Regions from separate parts of the Peribacillus sp. FSL H8-0477 genome, predicted to be linked through region 2. Evidence: riboswitches for the same ligand, from Rfam matches in the RefSeq annotation. Region 2 holds a riboswitch; the other holds the start of a gene.

Region 1 (3,418 bases), on a different contig from region 2:
TATTTTCATGGACCATAGGATGGAGGTTTAAGCGCAAGGCCCGTTCTTCAGTGATCGTTGTACAAATTAATCCTCGTCCATGAGTGGCCATAAAATTAATCACCTCTGGCGTAGCTTTCTCAGCCAGAACAACAAAGTCTCCTTCATTTTCTCGGTCTTCATCATCTACCAGAATGATGACCTTCCCGGCCTGTAAATCAGCCAATGCTTCTTCAATTTCATTAAACATTAAGTCAGCATCCTTTCTTTAAAAACCATTCTTTATCAAAAAATCATGCGTAATCGTTGAAGTTTGTTTTGTTTTTTCTAATTTGTTAATCACATATTTCCCAAGCATATCCACTTCGATATTGACTTTTTCACCCTCTTTTTTAGAACCGATTACTGATTGTTCAAGTGTATGGGGAATGAGAGAAATGGTTAGTACATCCTGTGTCACATCGAATATGGTTAGACTAGTGCCATCAATGGCAATTGACCCCTTAGTGATGCAATAGTCACTTATTCCAGTTTCAGCTTTAATCTTGTAATAGACTGCGTTGGCCTGACGTTTTTTTTCCATAATCAAACCTGTTCCATCAATATGACCTGAAACAAAATGACCTCCGAATCTTCCTGATGGACTCATGGCCCGTTCTAGATTCACTTGGACACCAGGCCGGAGCTCAGCAATATTCGTAGCGTTGAACGTTTCCGGCATGACATCAACAGTAAACAAATTCAGTGTAAATGATGTCACAGTCAGGCATACTCCGTTTACGGAAATACTATCACCTAAATGAATGTCTTCCGTAATTAAGTCGGAGGACATACAGATGGACATACTATTTCTTCCTGTATTAACTGATTGAACAATCCCAATGTCTTCAATAATTCCTGTAAACACGTTTTCACCCTATTTCCAAAGTCGAGATGATTTTAATATCCTCACCCATCTGCTCTATAGATTGAAAGCGAATGTGTTTGGCCTCTTTCATCGTCTTTATCTCCATATCATTAAACATTCCGAATGCAGCCTCCCCGCCAATCAGCTTAGGAGAGAGGTACGTAATTAAGCGATTAATTTGTCCGGATTTTAAGAAGCTGGTATGGACAGTTTGACCTCCTTCTACGTACAACGACATCACTCCTTTTTTCCCTAGGAATACAAGCACCTCTTCGATTGTAATTTCAGGTGTCGACATCTTATAGACGAACACACCCTTTTTCTTCAGTTTGTCTGCTTTTTGTGAATCAGCATCTGCCCCAGTAATAATCCAAGTAGGCGCTGCACCATCGGTAATGACGTTAGCTGTGTACGGTACTTTTAAAAAGGTATCAAGTATAAGACGAATCGGCTGTCTAGTGTTTTCTTCATTCCGATTTGTTAGTCTCGGATCATCACTTAGAACGGTATTAATCCCTACTAAAATGGCATCATGCAGGCTGCGGTCATGGTGAACATCTCTTCTTGATTCCTCGCCGCTGATCCACTTACTGTCACCTGTTTTTGCTGCTGTTTTTCCATCCAATGTTATAGCCTGCTTAACGGTAACATAAGGTTTCCTCTGCTTAATAAAGTGAAAAAAAGGGCCATTTAACTGATCCGCTTTCTCTTGAAGCAACCCTGTAACAACCTCAATCCCTGCTTGTTTTAATTTCTCTATTCCTTGTCCAGCCACTAATGAGTTCTGGTCAGTTGACGCAATGATTACTTTTTCCAGACCCGACTCAATAACGGCCTTCGTACAGGGAGGGGTTTGTCCAAAATGACTACACGGTTCAAGAGTTACATAAAGAGTCCCCTTTTCAGCCTTCCTTCCTGCCATGTTCAGCGCATGAATCTCAGCGTGAGGTTCGCCTGCCTTTAAATGAACCCCCATTCCCACAATTTCACCATTACGAACGATTACTGCACCAACTGCTGGGTTAGGTGAGGTTTGTCCAACTGCACCCGCTGCAAGCTGCAGCGCATAATTCATATAAAACTCATCATTCATACGTCTCAGCCCCCTAAAAAAAATAAAAATCCCCTTTAAATAAAAGGGGATTACGGGAGTATACGGCGAAAGGATATAACCAAATAAACCTATTATCTTAAATTTTTAAAATAATAAGCCTCTGCTATTAACTTTCTAATTCCATATGTTCTTCTCCCATCCAGACTGTACTGTCGGCTTTGGAATCTCACCAAATCCTGCCGATTAAGGCTCGCGGGCTTAGAATTACTTCAACACCGCCGGTCGGGAATTTCACCCTACCCCGAAGAACAAACTATTTTAATATAAATATTTCTGCAAGTATAGCATTGTTCAAATAGTCTGTATATTGTACGAAATTCCTATTCAATCAGATACTTTGACTACATTTCTCCAATAATGGTAGGCTGACCATAAGAATATGAATGAGGAGGAGTTTTTTTATGAATACATCTACCCAAACCGAGATACACTTAGCTAATCGTCCAAGCGGTATGCCTTCTGATAAAGATTTTGATTTTGTTACACGAGCGATTCCAACACCAAATGATAAGGAAGTATTAGTTCGGACGCTCTACTTATCCGTTGATCCCTATATGCGTGGGAGAATGCAAGATGCAAAATCCTACATTGCACCCTTCAAGCTTCACGAAGCAATCGTCGGAGGTACAATTGCCCAGGTCGTTCAATCGAATTCATCCCAATTTAAAAAGGGCGATATCGTAATTGGAAATCTCAAATGGGCAGAATACTCAGTTGCCAGTGAAAAGGAAATACGGGTAATCGACCCATCAGCCGCACCCATTACAACACATTTAGGGATTCTTGGATTAACTGGTCTAACGGCTTATTTTGGTTTGTTAGACATTGGGAAACCGCAAAAAGGTGAAGTCGTGGTCGTTTCTGGAGCTGCTGGTGCAGTCGGTTCAGCAGTGGGACAGATTGCGAAAATTAAAGGGGCTCATGTTGTTGGAATTGCCGGAAGTGATGAGAAAATACGTTATTTAAAAGAGGAACTTGGTTTTGATGAAGCAGTAAATTATAAATCCGCTCACCTACAAGAGGAACTCGCTAAAGCTTGTCCAAATGGTGTCGATGTTTATTTCGACAATGTCGGCGGAGAAGTGACTGATGCTGTTTTCACTCTTTTAAATAGGAACGCTCGTATTCCCTTATGCGGAGCCATCTCTTCATATAATGCCGAAGGAAAAGATTTAGGCCCGCGTTTGCAATCAGCTATGATCAAAACTAGCTCTCTAATGAAGGGCTTTACACTTGGAGACTACTCTTCCCAATTTAAAGAAGGCAGTACCCAGCTTATTCAGTGGTTCCAAGAAGGTAAGCTAAAATATGAAGAAACCATCGTAGAAGGATTCGAAAAAACACCAGAAGCCTTCCTCGGTTTATTCAAAGGCAACAACCTTGGTAAGCAGCTCGTTAAAGTTGCAGATCAAGAAAAT
Region 2 (3,418 bases):
TCGCGCACAATTTAATAAATAAACACCCTTTTTACAAGTCTGCAGGTTTTCTCTATTCAATAAGCCTCTTGTTTCATTAGTTAAAGGTGTATGTACAGTAATAATATCTGAACTGGTTAGGACTTCAGAAAGCGGCAGGGAAGTGACAGAAATTTTTTTAGCGCGATCAGCTGTTAAGAAGGGATCAAATACATGAACATCCATGCCAAATACTTTTGCACGCTTAGCAATTTCAGTTCCTATACGGCCCATACCGACAATCCCCAGCGTTTTTCCGTAAAGTTCTGTACCGGTAAAGGATGAACGTTTCCATTCACCATTTTTTAAGGAAGAATAGGCTTGAGGGATATGACGCATTAAGGAAGCCATCATTGCAAACGTATGCTCAGCAGTTGAAATCGTATTGCCATCAGGTGCATTGACAACGACAATCCCTCTTTTAGTGGCAGCAGGGACATCGATATTGTCAACGCCTACCCCGGCTCGGGCTATGATCTTTAAGTTAGGCATTTGACTCATCAATTCTTCCGTTACTTTGGTCGCGCTTCTTACAAGGATCGCGTCCATTTCATTAAGCTCATCCTTTGCTTCTTGGATGGTTTTTTGAATAAGGGTGACTTGAGATGACTCTAATAAGGGACCCAATCCCTCTGGTTTTATAGCATCTGCAACTAAAATTCGATACACGTAGAAACACCTTCCTAACCAAGTTTTTCTCTAGAATTTTCAGTTAATTCTACTCGACATTTTATCTTTCTGTCAATTTGATCTCTCTTTATGTAATCGTTTCCAAATAGAATATCTTTGTGAATAAACGGTGTCAACATGCATTATGATGGGTTTTTCGATTCACAAAAGCAGGAGGTAAAATTATTTTAGCGAAGTACCGCGATATAGTGTATTAGGAAGAAGTTAAGGAGAAGTTTGAGAAAATAAGGGGGAACTAATAATTAAAAACTAACTTTTCAGAAAATAAGCCAAAAAGCTTTTCAAACATACCTATATCGTATATACTCTTTTTATGCAATAAAATTTAATAGGTCTATCTTCGGGGCGGGGTGTAATTCCCCACCGGCGGTGATGAAGGATTATCCCTTCTAAGCCCGCGAGCCTTACAAGGCAGGATTTGGTGTGATTCCAAAGCCGACAGTATAGTCTGGATGGGAGAAGATGGAGGTTCCAAATGCCGTGCCAAATGTAATAATTTGTGACGTTTATTTGTTGATGCCGCTAACTCTCCCTTTGATCATCTTGTTGATCAAAGGGTTTTTTGTGAAATGGCATTTGGTGCCAATCCTCTTTTCGTGGGGTAGATTAGTACACAAAAAGAAGGAGAGAGAGCTATTATGAGCAACACGCGTGTGAAAAAATTAGTTATACTTTCAATGTTAGGGAGCATAGCTTATGTGCTAATGCTGTTGAATTTTCCATTTCCAGGATTGCCTCCATTTCTAAAGATTGATTTCAGTGACATTCCTGCACTCATTGCTGCGTTGATTTTTGGACCGCTGGCAGGGATTATAGTTGAATTAATCAAAAACATGCTGGATTTTGTTATGACAGGAAGTCCTACAGGTGTACCAGTCGGCCATCTGGCTAATCTTGCTGCCGGGATCCTGTTTATCTTACCGACTTATTATGTTTATGAGCTGCTTAAGAAGACAAAAAGAGGAATGACGTTTGGTCTGATTACAGGTACAGTCGTAATGGCTGCATTTATGAGTATCCTTAATTATTATGTTATTCTGCCTGCTTATACAATTTTCGCGGGAGCAACAGCCTTGTCAGGTGCTGAAACCAGACAAATGATTACTACAGCCATTCTTCCATTCAACATCGTAAAAGGAATTTTAATTACTGTCGTATTTATGCTGCTGTTTGTCCGTCTTCAAACATGGATTAATAAGCAGTCACTATATAAAAAATATAAAAGTGCTTAAACAAGAATAATCAATAAAAATAGACAAACTCGGGTGAAAATCGAGTTTGTCTATTTTTATGGGCTTCTATAAATTGACGGTGGATTTCCACTCCAGGCACTCGCTTTCCGCGGGCGGTCGGTGAGCCTCCTCGGCTTTCAACTGCGGGGTCTCACTTAGACACGCTTATCCCGCAGGAGTCTCGTACCTTCCGTTCCAATAACTTTGTTTTACCTTTTAGATATACTCGAGTCACTTTGTTTAAAAATAGAAGGAGTAAAACTGATTATTTGTGTTTTACTTAATAATCTTTTGATTCTTCTTGTTCGAACGTTATCGGAAAGAGTTATCTTCGTAGGGTAGCACGTGTTTCCTTTTGAACGTCTGATTTAATTCCAAATTAAATATAGAAAGACTGTTGATTGGAGTGGAAAGCGAACGCTTGGAACGGAAATCAACAATTCCATTTAAAAAATTAAAAATCCATCTTCCAAAGGAAGATGGATTTTTAATGACTATTCAAATTTAAGTGCATCTCCATCAAATGCTTCATCTGCTACTTTAATGGAATCTGTTGGACAACCTTCAAATGCATCCATCATGTCATCTATGAGAACGTCTGGAATTTCAACAATACCTTCATTATCATCCAGTGTTACAAAAGCTATACCTTCATCATCATAATCATAAATGTCAGGCGCAGAAGCTCCGCATGCACCGCAGGCAATGCACGTTTCTTTGTCAACGATTGTATATTTTGCCATGAATAAAGACCTCCCGATATGTTTTATCTCTGGCTTCCTTTGCCACGAAAACCATATACTCTTATCTATTGTAAAACTGATATAGTAACTTTTCAATATAAATATACCTGAGAATCTTTATCAAATAAGAAAAGTCAATAGAAATTGTTACGCAGAATCTATTTTTTTGAATTGTCAGTCATAGGCGACACTATATTTTTAGTACGCTTATGTTTATAATACCATGAATGAAAGGCATTTTGTTACAATAGAACAGTAGGTTCAAATCATTTTGCCGGCGGGGGATAAGAATGCTGACGTATTTCGAAATTATTGTTTTATATGGAGTAAAGGTTTTTGATGGCGAACGTTCAATTTATGCTATTTATCATATGCTTAAGGGAAAAAAATCGTCACAAACAATTCAGGATGCACATTTGTTTGGGTTAAGCCCTTTATTTGGAACGCTTCCGAGTATTTTAAGAAAAGATCTCGAGCAAACGATTACTCGCTTTGCTCGAGATAAATTTATAAAAAACCTACCTCGAGAGGACCGTTACCAAATCACTGATTCGGGAAACGGACATTTATTAGAATCATTTACACATTTCCCGTTACCAGAAGATTTGAATGGAATAAAGTTTCGAGATAGTACAGTACCCTTTTGGGAACGATTAAGCCTCTTAATTCAAACACTCTCTCATATTGTTCACAGTGAAAATCGCTTTTATCCCATCCAGCGGAATTTACAAATTC

What was found. A riboswitch is a leader RNA that binds a small molecule or an ion and turns the genes downstream of it on or off. The one in region 2 is predicted to bind FMN.
Region 1: it holds a riboswitch for FMN, as region 2 does, so the genes downstream of both, ribD (bifunctional diaminohydroxyphosphoribosylaminopyrimidine deaminase/5-amino-6-(5-phosphoribosylamino)uracil reductase RibD) here and MHI18_RS04895 (ECF transporter S component) in region 2, are expected to answer to the same signal.

Annotation. Positions count from the first base shown of each region.
Region 1 is NZ_JBBODE010000002.1:483,897-487,314, reverse strand. It holds gene MHI18_RS14095 (bifunctional 3,4-dihydroxy-2-butanone-4-phosphate synthase/GTP cyclohydrolase II) at 1-229, opposite strand, end outside; gene ribE (riboflavin synthase) at 248-886, opposite strand; partial or broken gene ribD (bifunctional diaminohydroxyphosphoribosylaminopyrimidine deaminase/5-amino-6-(5-phosphoribosylamino)uracil reductase RibD) at 871-1,979, opposite strand; FMN riboswitch at 2,124-2,253, opposite strand; gene MHI18_RS14080 (NADP-dependent oxidoreductase) at 2,402-3,418, shown strand, end outside.
Region 2 is NZ_JBBODE010000001.1:946,044-949,461, reverse strand. It holds gene serA (phosphoglycerate dehydrogenase) at 1-687, opposite strand, end outside; FMN riboswitch at 1,041-1,176, shown strand; gene MHI18_RS04895 (ECF transporter S component) at 1,347-1,940, shown strand; gene MHI18_RS04890 (ferredoxin) at 2,435-2,683, opposite strand; gene MHI18_RS04885 (helix-turn-helix domain-containing protein) at 2,974-3,418, shown strand, end outside.